DNA from 3 places in the Marinicellulosiphila megalodicopiae genome. Region 2 is predicted to be linked to each of the others. Evidence: predicted binding sites of a transcription regulator. Region 2 holds the regulator's gene; each other region holds the start of a gene.
What was found. Region 2 encodes sigma-54, which starts transcription at its own class of promoters, with help from an activator protein. Its sites were predicted from a motif close to TGGCACNNNNNTTGCTNT; they were not measured.
Positions count from the first base shown of each region.

Region 1 (7,179 bases), 2.0 Mb from region 2:
CGGCTAACCAAGACGATAATTTGGTTCGATTATAAGGTTCAAACGGCTCATTTGAAAAAATATGAATGTCATATTTATCTGATCGTTGCAATAACTCACAACAAAATTTTATGCCTACTGGGCCAGCACCAATTACAATTATTTTTTTAATATAATCAGCTTTTTCTTCCTTTAACACATGATAAGTTGATAACGGATGCTCGCTCATTTAGCTGCCTATTGTTTAAAAATCATTAAGCAACTTTACGTTGTTTTTCATATAAGAAACGTAATACTTCTGCTCTTAATTGATTGTAATGTGGATCGCTTGCTAATTCTAAACGGCTTCTTGGTCTCTCTAAATCCACATGTAAAATTTCACCAATAGTAGCAGCAGGCCCATTTGTCATCATCACAATACGGTCAGATAATAAAACAGCTTCATCTACATCATGAGTAATCATAATTACTGTATTATTTAATTCAGCTTGAATTTCCATTAACGAGTCTTGCATATGAGCACGGGTTAACGCATCAAGTGCACCAAATGGTTCATCCATTAATAGAATATCAGGCTGCATAGCTAAGGCTCTTGCAATACCCACTCGCTGCTTCATACCGCCGGATATTTCATCCGGACGTTTGTGCATGGCATGATCCATATGTACTAATTTTAAATTATGTTCAATCCATTCCTTTTTTTCTGCTTTTGATTTCTCTTTACCAAAAACCTGATCAACGGCTAATTCAACATTTTGAAAAGCACTTAGCCATGGTAGCAATGAATGATTTTGAAACACAACAGCACGCTCAGGACCTGGCTCTGTAACTTCTTTACCATTTAAAATCACACCTCCTTTTGTCGCTTGATAAAGTCCGGCAACCACATTTAACACGGTTGATTTACCACAACCTGAGTGTCCAATTAATGAAACGAACTCTCCTTTTTTTAATTTTAATGAAACATCTTTTAACGCTGTAAAATCACCATTGGGTGTTGGAAAAGTCATATCGATATCACTGATATCTAAAATAATATCACTTACTTTATTTGGGGTAGTGCTTGGAGTCGTGCTTGGAGTCGTGCTTGGAGTCGTGCTTGGAGTCGTGCTTAAAATATCATTCATAAGATTCACCTAATTAGTTTGCTGTACTTTTATCCCAAGAGAAAAAGCGTTGAAGTTGAAGCATTGCGCGGTCAAGTAAAAAGCCTATAAACCCAATAACAAATACTGCTGTCATGATTCTTGCCAATGAATTTGAGCTGCCATTTTGGAATTCATCCCAAACAAACTTTCCAAGCCCTGGGTTTTGCGCCAACATTTCTGCGGCAATTAACACCATCCAAGCAATACCCAAAGATAAACGCATACCCGTAAAAATCATTGGAATGGAGGCAGGTAATACTATTTTTTGAACGTGTTTTAAAGCAGGTAAACGCAATACTTTACTGACATTCACTAAATCTTGATCAATACTTGAAACACCCACAGCTGTGTTAATGACCATTGGCCAAATACAGCATAATGTCACTGTAATCATCGAAACAATAAATGATTTTGCAAACATCGGATCATCACTTACATACAATGCGCTCACTACAATGGTTACCAATGGCAGCCATGCCAGCGGTGATACTGGTTTAAATACTTGAATAATTGGATCCACACCATTTCTTATAAATTTGTTCAGTCCGATTGCAATACCTAGAGGCACAGCGATAATAGCCCCAACTAAAAAACCACTCATAACGGTAATTAAACTTGTAAATATTTGATCAATAAATGTTTCTTTACCAGGGTAACTTCTTGTTTTTATCTCATAACTTGGATCTTTTGCTAACCGTTCATTATTTCTCGTTTCTTGGCGCACCATAAATGCGTCTTCTTTTTGGCGTTCAGTTTTATGCTCTTCATATAATGAACTGAATTGTTCCATTACAGCACTAGGCCCTGGAAATTTCCCCAAGGACGTATTGATATTGGATGCCGCAGCAGACCAAACCAATAAAAAAATTAATATTCCAATACATGGCGCTAAAATAGCTTTAATAATTGACGGTGTATTACGATCTAACGCTTTAAACCAATCAGCAATTCTTTGCTTTTTAGGTGTCTCAATTATTGTTTCAGTTGTCATGATAAATATCTAACCTCTTATTTGAATCGTTATTTCCAGTACATTTCTAGTAATTAAGATTCGATTTACATCTTATAAATAAAGCAGCAGCATTTTTCCGGGCAGGTTAAACGCTACTGCTTAAAGCCTTTGACACTTATTATTAATGCTTCCATTAATTCTTCTATTAATTAATAAGTGTCATTTTTATTTAAAGTTTGTCCCCTTGTTTTAAACCAATACTGAATTTATTGATGTAAGCGTTAGGAGTTTTACCATCATAAACAATGTCATCAATGAAATGTTTTTGAGGGTCACGGTAACCATCTTCAGTTTTAAAATCAGGAAATTCAGATGCTTTTGCTAACCCTTCATCTATTAAAGATTGTGCAGCTAACTCATATAGATCAGGACGGTACACTTGTTTTGCTAAATCGTCGTACCATTGATCAGACTTATCTTCAGATATTTGCCCCCAACGACGCATTTGAGTTAAGTACCAAACTGCATCAGAATAATATGGGTAAGTTGCGTTATAACGGAAAAACACATTGAAATCAGGTACTGAACGCTTATCACCTTTTTCATATTCAAATGTGCCTGTCATTGAATTTGCAATCACTTCGTAATCTGCACCCACGTAATTTGATTGCGATAAAATTTTAACAGCCGCTGGGCGATTTTTATTATTTTCAGCATCCAACCACATTGCCGCACGAATTAATGCACGTGTTAAACGAATCGTTGTATTTGGGTATTTTTCAGCAAACTCTTCTGTGATTCCGAAAACTTTTTCTGGATTGTTTTTCCAGATTTCGTAATCCGTAACAACTGGAACACCGATACCTTTAAATACAGCTTGCTGATTCCAAGGTTCTCCCACGCAGTAACCATAAATAGTTCCAGCTTCTAAAGTGGCAGGCATTTGTGGCGGTGGTGTGACAGATAAAAATGCATCTGCACTAATTTTTCCTGAAGTATCACCATTATGTGGCGCATAAAAACCAGGGTGAATTCCACCTGCTGCTAACCAATAACGTAACTCGTAGTTATGTGTGGATACAGGAAATACCATACCCATATTAAATGGCTTTCCTTCATCTTTATATTTTTCAATAACCGGTTTTAATGAATCTGCCTTAATAGGATGAACCGGTTTTCCGTCTGCTTGCTTAGGAATATTTGGTAACATTTGTGCCCAAATATCATTAGATACTGTAATTGCATTACCGTTTAAATCCATTGAAAACGGCGTAATAATATTAGCTTTCGTACCATAACCCATCGTTGCAGCAATTGGCTGTCCTGCTAACATATGTGCACCATCTAAACGACCATCGATCACACCATCTAGCAATACTTTCCAGTTAGCTTGCGCCTCAATCGTCACATACAAACCCTCTTCTTCAAAGTATCCATTTTCATAGGCAATGGCAATTGGAGCCATATCGGTCAGTTTAATAAAACCAAATGTTAGCTCCTCTTTTTCTGGGTATCCTAATTCTGCATTTGCATTGAATGACACACTCACTGCTGCACCTAATAAAACTGTTTGTATCGGTTTTAACCACTTCATGGTATTTCCTCGTTATTTAATTTTTTAATTGATGGCTTTTTTTAGCCAAAAAAAAACGCCTATTCGCCCACTTCAATTAAGAAGTAACGAATAAGCGTCTTTGCTTGTTACAAAACGACTTCGTTTTGCTTTTGACCTTTCTATCGCCATTGATAAAAAAGTAGAATTTTTCAAATCTCATATACAAAAGCATTTACTATGCCAAGTTAAATTAAAAACATTATAAACAGCCTATAACAGCCATATTTAAAGGGTTATAGCGTATAATATTTTAAAACCTTCTAATTATTTAGAATTTTAAAGCGCTAAAAACAATAAAAAAATGAATCGAGTTTCATTTTGGTGCGCTAAAAAAGTGCACCTCCTCTTAAATCCTGACAAGCGTCTCTTTTTGATATCACTCAAGACTTTTCAATAAGACTTAATTGGAATCCATTTCCTAAATCCTATTCATTAATTGAAATAAAATTGAGAAGGATTTATACCTTGAAGTAATTGATAAGGAAGGTCGTGCAATGATTGTTGAGAATATTGCTTACAACCCGCCAGCTGTTGTTTCTATTAAAATGATTAAAGGCCCTTGGTTCCCTGTAGTGTATTGTAGTGACATCAAATTTTGTTTTTTTGAATCATTGGGTTAGTTTTTCGAATGAATCCGGAACCTACATAAAAGATTATTTTTTACACTGTAGGCTCGGGATTCATTGTGAGGGTTTTTATAAATTTTGTTTTTTGAATCATTGGGTTAGTTTTTTTCCGAATGAATCCGGAACCTACATAAAAGATTATTTTCAACACTGTAGGCTCGGGATTCATTCCGAGGGTTTCAACAAATTTTTTTTGAATGATCTGGATAGTTTTTCCGAATAAATCCGGAACCTACAGAAAAGATTATTTTCTACACTGTAGGCTCGGGATTCATTGTGAGTTTTTTTACAAATTTTGTTTTTTGAATGATTGGCTTAGTTTTTCCGAATACATCCGGAACCTACATAAAATATGAACTAAAAAGGACAGGCTAATTAAAATAATTTGACAACCCTCACAATCGATCTATCATTTTATAAATATAAAGACAACATAATTCAAATGGATTGAATTTGTTGTCATTTGATTAATCAATTAGGAATCAACATGACAAAAGCGAGAAAACGCCTAGTAAATTATACTGCTACTACAAAATACTTAATTACCTGCCGTTGCGTGCGTCGCGCATTTCTGTGCGGTAAAGATGAGTATACCAACCAAGATTTTGAGCATCGCCGTGCATGGGTTGAAGATATTTTATTGTAACTTCCCAGCATATTTGCAATTGATATCGCCTCATATGCAATCATGAATAACCATTATCATTTGGTGATTAGCGTGAACGTTAAACAGGCTGAGTCTTGGTCTGCTGCCGAGGTAATCAAGCGCTGGCATCAATTGTATACGGGTACGATGATATCTAGAGCGTTTTTAGATGGCTCTAAACTCAACCCACAAGAAAGTATTTTGCTAGCCGAAACCGTTGAAATTTGGCGTAATCGATTGATTAATATTGGTTGGTTTATGAAAAATATTAATGAGCCGATTTCTAGACTCTCAAATATTGAAGATAACTGCACAGGCAAATTTTGGGAGGGTCGATATAAATCAAAAGCGATTTTAGACGATGAAGGATTATTAGCCGCCATGGTTTATGTAGATTTAAATCCTGTGCGCGCTCAAATGACTAAAACACCTGAAGAATCTGAATATACATCAATCAAAAAAAGAAGTGAGTGCTTTAAAAAATCAAACCATTCTAATCTAGTAAAAGATCAACCGAATGATTTATTACCTCTTTCAAAACACTGTAAAACCCACATTCAAATTTCAACTAAGGCGTATTTAGAATTAGTAGACTGGACAGGAAAACAATGTGCAGAAAGTAAAAAAGGAAAAATCGATAGTGAATTACCCGACATATTAACTCGACTCGATTTGTCCGAAACGTTGTTTTTAAATGCGTCACTGAATATCAACAATAGCTTTGCTAACTTAATTGGCAAAGCATCCAGTATCGATCAGCATTTTTCTAAATTTGGACTCAAGCGAGCTTGTGGCTGGGTGAAATCATTAAGTGTTCTTGGGCTTTAGCTTCCTTTTTTATTATTCATACATATTTTATTAGCTTTTATTCGAATCAATAAATTTTGATTGAATTCCCTGCGCCTTCGATTTGAGCAATGCTCGATAATTGTAGCAATTCCCTCTGTGTGATCTATTTTTTAACAAATTAATTTGTTAAGGCATCATATTTTCTAAAATATGTGCCTTATTTATTTTTAGATGTCATTGGTTTTTATTTAGTTGCCTGTCCTTGTTGTTCCTTGCTTGTTGTTCCTTGTTGTTCCTGATAAAAGCTCACCTTTAACGTATTTTTGAGTTAACACTGTGCCTTTGTAAACCTTATGCCAGCGTTCGATTACCTGAAGATCGCTCAGGTTTTTAGAAGCATCAAGATCTACAAATACAACTAAATGGAAATACTTAAGAGATCCTGTCTACCCCCTTCAGGTTCGCTTTGCTCATGAAAAAATATTCCAGATATTTTATTGATTTAACATAATCGCATACGATTCTATTTTTATATTAAAGATTGTTGGCAACTCCTCTAAACGATTTTCAATCCATTCTTGCCTATGTGAATAATCCTTTTTCGTAACCGAATCCAGACCCAAAATGTAGCATCGCCTACAGCAGCGGCTTATCAGATGGTAATATGGTGTGGCCTCTAAAGATACGAGTTTCTTTCTGAAAATTGGCATAATTCTCCTTCTTAAATATTATTTTTTTGAATTAATTAATCATTTTTAAATAATTGTTTAATACGGTTATTTCGCCATCCTAGTTTTGTGACGTTTTGTTGCTTATTCAGTGTGTCTTGGTATATCTTAGTTATATCTCTTGCAAAACAAACCTAATAAATAAGCATATTAAATCCGATAAAAACACTTTGCTTTTTTATATTTCCCTTCGTACAGTATCACACAAAAAGATCCATTAATTATAAGTAAGGTACTCCATGAATGCAGATAGTTTAAGTTTATTAATTGATATCGGCGTGTCATTAGCCGTTGCTTTAATTGGGTGGGAAATAATTCCTATGAATACACCTGATGATAAAAAAGAATGGTGGAGTAAATTACAGCCAGTATTAAAATGGGGCGGCACCATTGCCACATTAATATTTACAGCTTTATTTTTCACTGAACTTGCCAGATAATTACTAAAAACACCTTGTTTTAAGTCTTTATCCCTCCATCCATAGTCACACATACAAAATTAAAAAGAACAATTATGATAAGAGAAATGACCATACACGACCATGGGTTAGTAATTGAGCTATTTTCAAACACACCTGGAGTAACTGTAAGAGAAGCGGATTCTTTTGAGAGTACTCAGGTTTATTTAGAACGTAATCCACTTTTAAATTTTGTTAAAGTTATTGATGATAAGATTATTGGCTGTGTGATGTGCGG
Region 1 is NZ_AP023087.1:984,591-991,769, reverse strand. It holds gene TYM08_RS04140 (NAD(P)/FAD-dependent oxidoreductase) at 1-208, opposite strand, end outside; gene TYM08_RS04135 (ABC transporter ATP-binding protein) at 234-989, opposite strand; gene TYM08_RS04130 (ABC transporter permease) at 1,120-2,118, opposite strand; gene TYM08_RS04125 (CmpA/NrtA family ABC transporter substrate-binding protein) at 2,309-3,673, opposite strand; gene TYM08_RS04120 (hypothetical protein) at 4,808-4,966, shown strand; gene TYM08_RS04115 (transposase) at 5,039-5,794, shown strand; gene TYM08_RS04110 (hypothetical protein) at 6,723-6,923, shown strand; gene TYM08_RS04105 (GNAT family N-acetyltransferase) at 6,998-7,179, shown strand, end outside.
Region 1: a site for sigma-54 is predicted at 3,860-3,877, ahead of TYM08_RS04125 (CmpA/NrtA family ABC transporter substrate-binding protein). Genes of this name have one in related genera too.

Region 2 (7,179 bases):
CAGTTTCTTTAATTGTACTGACACCATTTGCCACGGCATTCATCACACAAAATTGCGCTTGCATATCAGTAGGAAAAGCAGGATATGGAGCCGTTGTCACATCAACAGACTTAAGCACTCGATCTGTCATATCTGCAACAATCACATCACCTTTGATTTCAATATGCAATCCCGCTTCTTCAAGCTTCATTATCACTGCATCTAATGTTGTTGGGTCCGTATCTTTTAATGTAATTTTTCCACCAGTCATTGCCGCTGCAACGAGATAAGTACCCGTTTCTATGCGATCAGGCATCACACTATATTCACAACCATGAAGAGACTCCACCCCTTCTATTGTTATTTTATCTGTTCCATGTCCCGTGATTTTGGCACCCATTGCAATGAGTAAATTCGCCAAATCAATCACTTCAGGTTCACGAGCAGCATTTTCTAATATAGTTATGCCCTCTGCTAAAACAGCGGCCATCAATACATTTTCAGTTGCACCAACAGAAACCATATCGAATAAAATCTTAGCACCCTTTAAACGACCATTGCTTTTAGCTTTGATAAAGCCATCTTCAACTTTAATGGTTGCACCCAGCGCTTCTAATCCACGGATATGTAAATCAACAGGCCTAGAGCCAATTGCACAACCACCAGGTAACGACACATTAGCCTCACCGTAATGAGCAAGTAACGGCCCCAACACAACAACCGAAGCGCGCATGGTTTTCACCAACTCATAAGGAGCCGTTACGCTATGTAACGGTTTTGCACATATTTGTGCACTCATATCTTCATTGATAATTACTTCAACCCCCATAGTGCCAAGCAACTCAATCATGGTGGTCACATCATGAAGATGCGGTAAATTTGATAAAACAATCGGTTCTTTTGACAATAATGTTGCAGCTAAAATTGGCAATGCAGCATTTTTGGCACCGGAAATACGAATGGAGCCATTTAATTTAGCCCCACCAGAAATTAATAACTTATCCATTTTATTGCCTTATGATTCGGTTGAAAGCGACATTGTGACTGCGTGAACTTCACCAGAGGCAATGACATCATTTAAACAACCGTAAACTAATTGCTGACGCTTAACTGGCATTAACCCTTTGAATTTATCGCTTTTGATAGTGACATGAAACTTAGCGCCCTCACCTTCCACACTAACATGTTGATCTTCAAATTGACTTAATAATAACTCTTTAACTTGTTGCGGTGACATAGCAATTCTCTGTAATTTAATAAAAAACGACCAATTTTAGCTTTTTTGAAACAAAAAAAACACATACCTGAAAAGATATGTGTTTTTTAAATTAGTTCTATTTATTTTTAATTCGTTATTATTTGTCTCTAAAGCTGGTTTGCTCGTAAGAATCTTGAGTGGTTTTTACCCATGCATCGATGGCCGCATCTAAATCATTATCATTATCTGACATCACTTGATTAAATTGATTGGCGAACATAATTCCCAAATTGATACCGTTAAATTCAATGTTTTGAATCAACCATGCCTCATTGCGCTTTGAATAATATAAAGACTGAACCATTGGATATTTAGGCCCATCAGGTGAAATAACATCTAAGTAAATACGTGTATTTTTATAAGTATTTTTTTGATTATCACGACTTGAAACAATTTTAACGTCATAACCAACAAAATTAACCATGCCTGCTGCATAAGTTTGAACCATTGAATGAGTAAATGCAGTAATAAAGCGTATTTTTTGTTCTCTAGTCGCATCCTTATAAAAACTGCCCATTACTTTAGTTGCAATCTGTTGAAATCCAATCACCGGTTTTAATTGCTCTATCATGATATCAATGAATTCTTGTTGATTTTCGATTCCACCTGAAGCACCAATATTGCTTTCTATGGTAGATAGCACCATATTAACACCATCTTCTACTGCTTTTTCAGCAGGTACAATCTCTGTTTCTGCCCAACTAAATGAAACCAAAGCAAGCAATGTAGATAACGCGATAATTATTTTTTTCATTTTTTATATTCCTGTAGATCGATAACTGGTTCAGCAAAAGCTTATATTAAGGTATCATCAAGCTCAACTACTAATATGACACTTATGAATTTTTATGACTAATTTCGACTTCTCAAAAAGCGCGCTTCGAACTATTGATTTAGAAGCTAAAGCCATAGCATCATTATCGCAAAGTATAACTGAAGATTTCCTGAACGCCTGCCAATTAATTTTAAATTGCCAAGGGCGAGTAATTGTCACTGGTATGGGTAAATCAGGACATATTGGCAATAAAATGGCCGCAACCTTTGCAAGTACTGGCACTCCATGCTCATTTGTCCACCCAGGAGAAGCCAGTCATGGTGATATGGGGATGATTACAAGCAAAGATATTGTCATCGCACTTTCTAATTCAGGTGAAGTTCAAGAAGTGGTATCTATTATCCCATTATTAAAAAGAATGGGAGTTAAATTGATATCTATCACTAGTAAAAATGATTCGACCCTAGCTCAAGCCAGTGACTTTCATTTAAATAACCAAGTGACCCAAGAAGCCTGCCCTTTAAATCTTGCGCCGACATCAAGTACAACGGCGACATTAGTGTTAGGTGATGCATTAGCTATAGCATTAATGGAAGCACGTGGTTTCAGTGCCGATGATTTTGCGTTTTCTCATCCTGGCGGTTCTTTGGGTAAAAAACTACTATTAAAAGTCAGCCAAATTATGGCCACCGGCGATCAAATCCCTAAAGTATGCTTAGGGGATAGCTTTACTGACGCATTGTTAGAAATGAGCGCAAAAGGCAAAGGTATGACCTGTGTAGTTGATGCTCAGGATCAACTTGTTGGTATTTATACAGATGGCGATTTAAGACGCTCAATTGCACAAAATATATCATTTCACGAATCGTTAATTGATGAAGTAATGCACGCTGCGCCAAGTACAATATCCATGGAAACTTTAGCCGCTCAAGCTTTATTTCAAATGGAAGAAAAAAGTATAACTAGCTTAATTTGTGTCGATTCAGATCAAAACATTGCTGGAATTATACATTTACACGATTTAATAAGAGCGGGGGTTGCGTGATAACAAAGTCTCAATTTTCAAAACTTTTTATTTATGGCATCATTATTTGTATCAGCTACACATTAATTGTATTTAATTTTAAACAATCAAATATCAATGATACTGATTTAATTCCTAAAAATAGCGCAAGTGACATTAAATTGAGTGCAATCAACATATATCAGACACAATATGATGAAATAGGGGTAAAAAAAATCGACATCAAAGCTGAAGTATTTACTCAATATAATTCAAACAAACAAGAATTTTCAAACCCTCAGTTTTATTTTTTCTCAAAACAACATAACCAAAAAAGCCAGTCCTCTGTTTTAAATTGGGTCATTACTTCAGATCAAGCACAAATCAACCAACCAAATATTATTGAAGTGATTGGAAACGTAGAAGGTAATCGAACAATTGGTTCTGAAATTTCTTTTAATACTGATTGGTTAAATTATGATGTCATCAATAATACTGCATCTAGTGATGCGGACATTATTATTTGGCAACAAGATAATACAACTGAAGCGACAGGGTTCGATGTTAGTTTGATTTCAAATAAAATCGATATCCAACTTCATAATAACGTAAGATTTAATGTTTTAGAAGGCGACAACTCATTATGACTTTTAAAAATAAAAAACACTTCTGTTCACTACTTAGATCATTTTTTTTAATTGTGTCTTTTTTAGTAATCAGCCCGGTAATTTTTGCGCAAACATTCCAAATTCTTGCAAAATCAACAAGCATCCGCGAATTAGAAAATGAGCTTTTAACCATTCATTTAAAAGCAGTAGCAAGCAATGCGGAAATTAAAATAATTGGAGATATTTTAGAAGATCACCGCGATCTAGAAACCAGCACCACTCAATTTTTGGATGTAAAAGGCAGCCCTGCTCAGATTGAATTAACCAATGAAAAACAACAACGCATCGTTGTTACTGCTGATCACATTACCTATGAAGTCATCACAGGGCTCATTATTGCTCAAACCCATGCCAAAATCACTTTTGGCACCAACTACACTAAAGGTCATAAAATCACCTATGCACTTGATGGATCAACTAGGGAATGTTCAAGTGACCTGTCCAAGCCCGATAGTTTTTGTGAAACGGTTTATGATTCACAAGAGATAGTGCAATGAGTACACGTACTTTAATCGCTAAAAATTTAGCAAAGACCTATTCCAAACGCCCGGTTGTTATTGATGTGTCTATTGAAGTTGAACAAGGGCAAGTTGTCGGTTTACTAGGTCCCAATGGTGCGGGGAAAACTACATGTTTTTATATGATAGTAGGTTTGGTGAATCAGGATAAAGGTCAAATTTTCATCAATAATATAGACATCAGTCAACAACCAATGCATATTCGAGCTCAAAAAGGGCTAGGGTACTTACCTCAAGAAGCATGCGTTTTTAGAAAATTATCAGTTGAAGATAATATTTTAGCTATACTTCAAACAAGAAAGAATTTTAGTAAAACTGAACAAAAACAAAAGCTTGAATCATTATTGAATGAGTTTAATATTCAACATATACGTAAATCGCTTGGCATGGCATTGTCCGGCGGAGAAAGAAGACGGGTTGAAATTGCTCGTGCATTAGCGATGGATCCTGCATTTATTTTACTTGATGAACCCTTTGCAGGTGTCGATCCTATTTCTGTAAACGATATTAAAGATATCGTCAAACAATTAAGCAACAAAGGCATCGGTGTGTTAATTACTGATCATAATGTGCGAGAAACGCTTGATATCTGTGAAAAAGCGTATATTGTCGGTAATGGTCACATTATTGCTAGTGGCGATGCAAACAGCGTTTTGCAAAACCAATTAGTTAAAGATATTTATTTAGGCGAACAGTTTACGTTGTAATCAGAGTAATTATAATAAAATATGAAAACTTCACTTCAATTAAAAATGGGCCAGCATCTTACGATGACTCCCCAGCTTCAACAAGCCATCCGTTTATTACAACTTTCCACGCTCGATTTGCAACAAGAGATCCAACAAGTACTTGAATCCAATCCAATGCTTGAAGTAAATGACGAAGAGCCTTCTGCAAATAACAATGAACAAGATCAAAATTCACAAAAAAGTGCTGAAAATGAAATATCCGAACCCAATAAAATAGAAGAAACAGATTCACAATGGGAAGAAAATATCCCTGACGAATTAGCGGTTGATACTTCATGGGACGATATTTATCCAAATCTACCCACAAATATGTCAGCACCTTCTGGTGACGATATTAATTTTGATAGCTTTCGAAGTGAAACTGAGGATTTACAAGATCACTTATTTTGGCAATTAAACTTAACCCCGATGAATACTCGTGATCGAATCATTGCTGAATCGATAATTGAATCCTGTGGAAATGACGGATATTTAAAATCCACAATTGAAGAAATTTTCTCAGGCCTTTCAAATGAATTAAATGAAGAAGGTATGAATGAAGAACAAATGCTTGAATTAGATGAACTAGAAGCCGTTCTTCATAGGGTGCAACAATTCGATCCACCTGGTGTGTGCGCCATAGATTTAAGTGACTGCCTAACAATTCAACTAAAGCAACTGCCTCTTCAAACAGAATATTTAGAACAAGCGAAATTGATTGTTAAAGACTTCCTTCCTCAATTAGGTTCTCGTGATTATCAAAACATCTTACGTAAAACAAAATTTAAAGATACTGAGTTGCAATCTATTTTAGTACTCATACAATCGCTTAACCCTCGCCCAGGGGACAGTATTTCCGAAGACCAAGCCCAATATGTTGTTCCAGATGTATTTGTTCGTAAAGATATCGAAAACAATAAATGGCTAGTAGAATTAAATCCAGATATCGCGCCAAAATTACACATTAATAGTGGGTATGCTGAGTTAATCAAACGTAATGATGCTTCAAGTGATAATGATTATTTAAAAACAAATTTAAGTGATGCCAAGTGGTTTATTAAATCTTTACATAGCAGAAATGAAACGTTACTTAAAGTAGCAACAAAAATTGTTGAACATCAACGTGGATTTCTAGATTATGGCGAAGAAGCTATGAAACCATTGGTATTGCATGATATCGCACTTGATGTCGACATGCATGAATCCACCATTTCAAGGGTTACTACTCAAAAATACATGCACACCCCAAGAGGTATTTTTGAATTGAAATATTTCTTCTCTAGCCATGTTTCCACTGCAAATGGCGGAGAGTGCAGTTCAACGGCGATTCGAGCAATGATTAAAAAAATAATCAGCGAAGAAAACACAAAAAAACCTTATAGTGATAGCAAATTAGCAACATTATTAGATCAGCAGGGAATTAAAGTTGCACGAAGAACCATTGCAAAGTATCGTGAAGCGATGCATATTCCACCTTCAAATGAACGAAAAAGTTTAATGTAACGGATTGAGTTAGTGACTGTATTATGATTCAACTTAAAAATATATTAACGGCCGAAAGAACCTACATCATGGATCTTGGCTCAAGTAAAAAACGCGCAATTCAAAGTATTAGTCATGAAATTGCTAAAAATTGCACACAATTAAATGAAAATCATATCTTTGATCATTTAATTGCAAGAGAAAAACTTGGAAGCACTGGATTTGGAATGGGTGTTGCCATGCCACATTGCCGCTTAGATAACTGTGACAAAGTGATCGGAAGTTTTTTTAAACTTTCTGATCCTGTTGACTTTGATGCACTTGATAGCCAAAAAGTCGATTTGATTTTTGTATTACTTGTTCCAACTGAAGCCGCTAATGAACACCTTCAAACCTTGGCAGCAATTGCAGAAAAATTCAGCCAAGCCGATTTTTTAAGCGCTTTAAGAGACTGCAATGATTCTTCAAAAATTTTTGAACTATTAAGTAATTAATTATTATGAAATTAATCATTTTAAGTGGTCGTTCAGGTTCAGGTAAAAGTACAGCATTACAAGCATTAGAAGATGCTAAGTTCCACTGTATCGATAATTTTCCAGTTTCCATGCTGTTGGATTTACCTAAAAATTTACAAGAAAATGACGACATTCAAAATCTTGCATTGTGTATCGATGCGCGTAATAGCGCAAAGTCATTAAAAAAATTCGCTCATACTTATAATGAATTATCTCAAGACATCGATACTGACTTAATTTTCTTAGATGCCGA
Region 2 is NZ_AP023087.1:2,972,511-2,979,689, forward strand. It holds gene murA (UDP-N-acetylglucosamine 1-carboxyvinyltransferase) at 1-985, opposite strand, end outside; gene TYM08_RS12815 (BolA family protein) at 995-1,216, opposite strand; gene TYM08_RS12820 (MlaC/ttg2D family ABC transporter substrate-binding protein) at 1,335-1,991, opposite strand; gene TYM08_RS12825 (KpsF/GutQ family sugar-phosphate isomerase) at 2,086-3,057, shown strand; gene lptC (LPS export ABC transporter periplasmic protein LptC) at 3,054-3,662, shown strand; gene TYM08_RS12835 (LptA/OstA family protein) at 3,659-4,180, shown strand; gene lptB (LPS export ABC transporter ATP-binding protein) at 4,177-4,908, shown strand; gene TYM08_RS12845 (RNA polymerase factor sigma-54) at 4,930-6,432, shown strand; gene ptsN (PTS IIA-like nitrogen regulatory protein PtsN) at 6,456-6,905, shown strand; gene rapZ (RNase adapter RapZ) at 6,911-7,179, shown strand, end outside.

Region 3 (7,179 bases), 1.4 Mb from region 2:
GTTGTGGTGGCAATTTGTAAAAATCGCTGTCCTTCATCACCTTGATATTTGTATCCACCACCTGGATTTTTAACAAAGGGTTGTGTTTGTCCATTAAATCCAGAAAATAAATATTCACCATTTGAATCTTTTTTGTTCATGTTGGTGAATAATTCTTCAACACGTTGTTTGACTTCAAGTGCAATGGATTTTCGATCATCCATCGTGTACGCGCCGTTACCTGCTGCAACCGTTAATTCTCTGATTCTTGAAATGCCATCTTCAATGCCTGAAATAATGCCTTCTTCTTGTTGTAAGCGTGATGTGACATAAATGGTGTTATTTTGATATTGATTAGTCAAAGCAATTTCTTGGTCAAGTTGTAGCACACGAGTAGACGCGACAGGATCATCTGCGGGGGTTAAAATTCGCTTACCTGTTGAAATTTTTAATTGCGTGTCATTCACCGCCTGAGTGAGTGACATCATTTTATTGATACCCTGACCAAAAATTTGATTGGTTGAAATACGTCCTGTCATAGCAGTCTCGCTTAAATTATCTGTTCAATTAATGGTTATCTGATAATGATTATCTGAAAGTTGAAATCAGCGTATCAAATAATGATTGTGCAATTTTGATTACTTGAGCAGCAGCATTATACGCCGTTTCAAAACGAATGAGTTTGGCTGCTTCTTCATCTAAATTGACGCCACTTACAGCATCACGATCATTGGTGTTTTGTTCTAAAACCGATTGTGCGGCTTCTTTATTAATTTGTATTTGTCGCGTTCTTGTACCGACTTTGCTGACTAATTCTGAGTACGATTCATTTAATGTCTGTCCACCATTTTGTTTGTTCAACACATCTTTTAATTCAATCGCAACCATTTGCAATGCATTTCGATTATCACTGGATCCATCGTGGTTAAAATCAATTGTAAATTGATCGCCTTCTTCTGGGCGCCCATTAATATTAAATTGAAATCCAGGAAAAATGGGAAGTGCTTCGGGAGTGCCTGAGAATAAATTACCAAAAGGTGGTTCAGTGTTCATCGTCAGTCCGTCAGCTAAAACCACATCAAGTTTGCCCCCAATGGTGATTTTTTCAGAATCATTGGTGCTCCAGCCCTTTAAGGTTTGAAACGTTTGAAAACTTAAGTTGCCTTTATTAGTGATTGATACTTTTATATCGGCAGGGTAGGGAATTTGTTCATTAATTTGTTCGTGAATTGCTTGCATGACTTCATCGCCAGTTGCAAACGAACCGGTGATCTCAATTTGTTTTGTGCCGTAACCTGGTAGATTAAATTCGTATAAATAAGGTCCTGCATCATCAAAATTAAACCCTGCATTTTTAGATAATAAACCGCGCGTACTCTCGCCAACATTGGTTAAATTGATCAACTCCCCATTGCCAACTTCAAAGCTATCTCCAGGCACCGATAACGATGGATCGCTGCGATCACCTTTCATTTCAATTTCAATATCTAATCCAATATGTTGAAAAATGGTCACTGTTTCACCGTCACTTTTCGCAGTAAATCCTAGATTTTGTAATTCGACATTATGGTTGATTCGATTTGCAATAAAATCCGGCGTAATGGGGTCTGGTACGATCTCTTCAAAACCTGCTAAAAAATCACTTTGAGACGGACCGAAATTTGTTTGAGTGATTTCAACACCATTGATGTAAATATCCATAGGATTGTCAGGGGCATAGGGTGGGGTGCCAGAAGTGAAATTTGTCATCACAACTTGATTACTTGCACGAGCATTCACGCCTTCAATGGTATTTAATCGTGCAGCGGTTTCATTGGCCGGCAATCCTCCAGGCAATGAAAGTACAGGATCTTGAGTTACAACTTTAGTGATTGGGTCAGTTCTAGAAATATAAATGCGTTCAGGGTTAAAACCATTGGTTGGGGTTGTGACTTCGTCATTCACATCTTGATAAAATGGCCTTACAGGTAACCCACCTCGAAAAGATTGCAATAATGTTGAGCCATCATCCTCGGGCATAATTGCGTTACTTACTCCTGGCACAAAGTTTAAATGTTCCAAGGGCGGGTTTAACGATTTTGGATTTAACGGGTCTGTGTTGTCAAAAATGGAATACCGATTATCACTTTCAAACACAACAATTAAAGGAGGAGATAAATCATTGCCTTCTTTAAACATGGCAGTATCTTTACTGATCATGACACCTTGGTCAATCACTCCAGAGCCTTGATTGCCTAAACTAGTGCTTGCTTTGACTGGCATTGCAAGGGCAACTTGAGAGGGTTCAGCAATGACAGCTTTAAATTGTGCGGCTGCATGGCGTAATGGTTGAATTCGAAACACATCTTTTGCTTGAAACGACCCTGCTTCTAAAGTGAGTTTTAAGCCTTCAAACTCTATGCTTTCAGGGAAAGACCCCATAAATGCGCCTTCTTTTACAACGGTATCATCGCTGATTCTTGTTACTTTATATTCAAAATCTTTTGGGCCAGTGAATTTCAATTCATAATCTGAAGTAGTCAGCAGTGTATTGTCGGTGATCTCTACGCTTAGTATTCTGTCATTGGGCATTTGATTTTCGCTACTTGCTTGAACACGATCACGAGTTAATTCAGGTGCGTTTAAATCTTGAAAAATATCCTCACCAAAATTCCCATCTAGATCCAAGCCTAGTCTGTGTTGTTCGTTTAATTCAGAAGAAATAGCAATGGCAACACGACCAAGGGCATTCATAGAGGTATCTAACATTTGAGCACGAAAAGTAAGTAATCCGCCTAGTTGTCCCCCAGTAATTTTTTCAGTTAAATTTAATTGTTCAGTAGGAGAAGTGAACGTGACATCTTTTCTTGATGGATCAGTATCTCCAGCAATGGTGTCCAACCGTCCTGTATCAAATTTCAAAACCAATGACTGCCCATTACCTATTGAAATATCGTAAATACCATCGTTATCAATTACTTCAATATTGATCTTTTCGGATAACTCTCTTACCAATTCATCTCGTTTGTCTAGTAAGTCATTAGGCGCTTTGTAATCTAAATTCCCTGTTGAAAATGCAATACTTTGATTTAACTCAGCAATGCCTTCTGCAAGCACATTAATTTCATCTGTTAATGCCAACACTTGCCCGTTTATGACTTCGTTTTGTGAATTGAGTTTTTCATGAATGGTATTAAATCGATCAGCTAATGACTGAGCTTGTCCAATAAATACCTGTCTTGTTGGAATGTAAGCTGGATTATCTGCCGAGGATTGTGCTGCTGCAAAAAATTCAGCCAATGCGGGAGTCAAACCCGTTCGTTCATCCGCCATTAATCGATCTATCTGTTCGACATTGGTTTCGTAAGATTCCAGAGAATTAAAACTTTGAGTGCTGTCGCGAATTTCGGCAGTTAAAAATTCATCTGTAATGCGTCTAATTTGAGTGACTTCCACCCCTGCGCCAATATAGCCTGCGCCAGTGTATTGAGCATTGGCTGTATGAGTTACCACTTCTTGTCTTGTGTAGCCTGCGGTTGTGGCATTTGAAATATTATGCCCAGTTGTTGCAAGTTGCTTTTGATTGGCTTGCAAGCCTGAAATACCGATACTCAATAAAGAAACGCTCATTAGAACTCTCCTTTATCAGTATCACTGCTTGAGATATCCATCGCCAAAATCATTTCATTAAACATGGCGCTTTTGGAGATGGCGCGAATTTTTTGGCTATAATTAGGATCCGTTGCGTACCCAGATTGTTGAATATTTTCAATGTATTGATTTGGGTTGGCTAGGGCATTTTGATAACGTTCACTGCCTTTAATAAATTCAACATAATCTTTAAACGATTCAGAAAAATTATCATAGACTCTAAACTCATCCATTACATTTTTTTTGATTCCGTTTTCATATTCATGAGTCATGACTTCTGCTGTTTTGCCTTCCCATGAATCTTTGCTTTTAATACCAAATAAATTAAAACTTATTTCTCCATCATTATTGTTAAATATTTTTTGACCCCATCCGGTTTCTAATGCTGCTTGAGCTAATAAAATTTTAGGATTGATATTTAAGTTTTCTGCTGCATCTTTTGCCATTGGCCAGAGTGTTTTTACAAAATCCATAGGTGAGTCAATGGTGCGTTTTTCATGATATTCTTGAGCGGTTGAATCGGTTTTTCCAAGTTTGGGTTTATTAATAAAAATATCCAATGGATTTAAATGTTTATAATGATCTAATCCTTTGTAATCTTTATCGTTCAGTGTTCGAATGGAGTTGTCACCAAGATTAAAGCCTTGATTTGCTTCATCAATAGTATTTAATTGAATGGATGCTAAATCTTCAGGGCTTGATGCTTTTGATTTTAATTGTTCGTATAAAACATCAGCAACGCCGAATCCACCTTGTTGGGACAGAGTTAAACTTAATTGTTCATCATACATGTCCTGATAAAAATCCGTCTCTTGCGAGTTAAACATAGAATCTTTACCTAATACTTCGTTTGCTTGGCGCATAGAGCTGAGCATCATGTTCACAAACATTGATTCGAATTGCTTTGCCACTTGTTGTAAAGCGCCATCTTCATCACTTTTACTTTGTGTTTTTAAGCTGTTTAATCCTGCTAAGTCATTGTAGACAAAGGCACGGTCAATATTTGCTGTCATGTGGCCAACTTTTGCCGCTGTGGGCAGATTGTCAAAGATATATCTTCCAAAGCAAAAGCTGTTCCTAATAATTAAACTCAATGAGTGTAAAAATAAAATATCCATACGGTAAGTAGCATTTAATTTACAGTTAAAGGACATTAAGTTAGATAAAACGCTGGTAGAATAGGGTGAATCGAATTTCACTCGTTGGAAAATAATGTGAAATCTGTCACAATGCGTAAATTAGCGATTTAAAATTTAACTTAGGAAAAGTGCATGATTCTATTACCTACTGAAAAACGCTTAGATTGGTTGCGTGCGCCAATAGTGTTAATGAGTATTGTTTTTTTAAATATTGCTGTATTTTTTTTGTATCAAACTCAAGATGCTAAAAAATATTCTGATGCTTTACATCAATACACTCAAGGACAAACCAATTTTTTTGCAAATGAACGATCTGCTTATTTTGATTATTATCCTGATTACTATGATTCAGTGGATCAAATCACTCCTTACGAAATTTTATTTGACGATGAGTTTTATATTTATTTTAAGGAAAATTCTTATATTGAAATGGATCAATGGCAATATGATAATTATTTTTATCAAAGAGATGAAATTCAAAAATTAATATTATCAAACAGTGCATCGTCATTTGGTTATATACCCAGTAATTTCGAAATCACTCGTGTATTTACTCATATGTTTTTACATGGGGATATATTTCACTTGTTGGGTAATTTATTTTTCTTGGTACTGTGTGGGTTTGCAGTAGAAGCAGCTATTGGGCATTTACGTTTTTTATTATTTTATATGATTTCGGGCATTGGGGCTGTATTCGCTTTTGCATTATTTGATTTAAATAGTACTACTGCGTTGATTGGTGCGTCAGGGGCCATTTCTGGTGTGATGGCAATGTATCTTGTTGTTTTTAAACTCAAAAAGATAGAGTTTTTTTATTGGTTTTATTTTTTCGTTGGATACTTTAAAGCACCCGCGTTATTAATTTTACCCATTTATATTGCAAATGAAATCTATCAATATTTGACTATGGAAGGATCGAATGTCGCGTTTATGGCCCATGCTGGTGGGTTTGTAACTGGTGCGATTTGTTTGGGGGGAGTGCAATTAATATATCCTAAAACAATTGATATCGAATATATCGAAGAAGATGATGTTGAATTTGAGCGTTTGCAAAAACTTGATGCTATTTATAATCGCATTGAAGCTTATCGATTTAAAGAGGCAAGTCGATTAATTCGTACTTATCAAATGGAATATGAAGACGATGAAAATTTAAAGTTAATTCATTACCATATGCTTGGTCTGCAACAGACGCAAGAGGCTAAAAATAGCAGAACACGACTTGCTATAAATTTGCTATCGCAAAAGAAAATCGAAAATAAAAATTTACCTACAATTGCTAATATTTGGTCAAATAATTCAGAAGTAAAAAATCAAATGGATTTAGAAAAGTTACGCCGATTAGCGTGGCGTTTATGCGATTATAAAGATTTACAACACGCTGAAGAAATTACTGTACATCTAGTAGAAAACAAAAATGACGATTCGATTATTGCATTACTACAAAAACTAGCTAAAGAATTTGCTGAACAAAATAATCAACCTAAACGAATAAAATACTTAAAGTTAGCTCAATCTATTCACGCTCAGGGAATGTAACATGATTCATTGCAAATACCACCCAAGTAAAGACGCGACCTATTTTTGCAAAGTTTGTAATGTGGATTGTTGTGACCAATGTACAGATGTGAGCGAATATTTGGACGAAAACCGCTGTTTTAAATGTAATAGCCATATGCAACAGGTGAAACAAAATCAAATAAAAAAACCATTTTGGCGTAGACTTCAAGCCAGTTTTCGTTATCCATTAGATATTAAAACTTTAGGTGTCATTGCATTGTTTGTTTTGATATCGGGTTTGATTCCTTCATTGCCATTTAAATTTATTCTTAGTTTGATTGTGTTTGGCACATTATTTAAGTATTTATTTACCTGTCTTAAACATACCGCCATGGGAGAGTTTAACCCACCTGATCCAATAGATGCGATTGAAGGTGGCTTTGTACTGGCATTAAAAGTAATTGGTCTTTTTGTGGTGTTGGCTTTTGTCATTAAATTTATGTTTGATGTGATCAATTATCAACTTGCAGCAATTGTTACGTTTGCCATTTTTCTATTATTGCCAGCAATCGTTATGGTGTTAGCTTTGACAGATTCCTTAGTTGAAGCGTTAAATCCAATGAATGTCATTCACGCTGCCGTTCAATTGGGATTACAGTATCTTGTGTTTCTAGGTTTTATATTTGTCATGATCGGTTCCGCTGAAGTATTGAATTCAACGATATCTTTAGTGTTTCCTCAAGCTTCCAGTTTTTTATCGGCATGCGTGGGTATTTATTATTTAATAGTTGCGTTTCATATTATGGGTTATATGGTTTATGAAAACCAAGGTAAGCTTCTAAAGCAAGAATCCATGTTAAATGATAGCGATAAGGATCAAAGAACTCCGGCTCAACGAGCATTAGCTAAGGCAAATATCTTTGTAAAAGAA
Region 3 is NZ_AP023087.1:1,583,658-1,590,836, forward strand. It holds gene flgL (flagellar hook-associated protein FlgL) at 1-518, opposite strand, end outside; gene flgK (flagellar hook-associated protein FlgK) at 568-3,588, opposite strand; gene flgJ (flagellar assembly peptidoglycan hydrolase FlgJ) at 3,588-4,622, opposite strand; gene TYM08_RS06625 (rhomboid family intramembrane serine protease) at 4,881-6,287, shown strand; gene TYM08_RS06630 (hypothetical protein) at 6,289-7,179, shown strand, end outside.
Region 3: a site for sigma-54 is predicted at 4,671-4,688, ahead of flgJ (flagellar assembly peptidoglycan hydrolase FlgJ). Genes of this name have one in related genera too.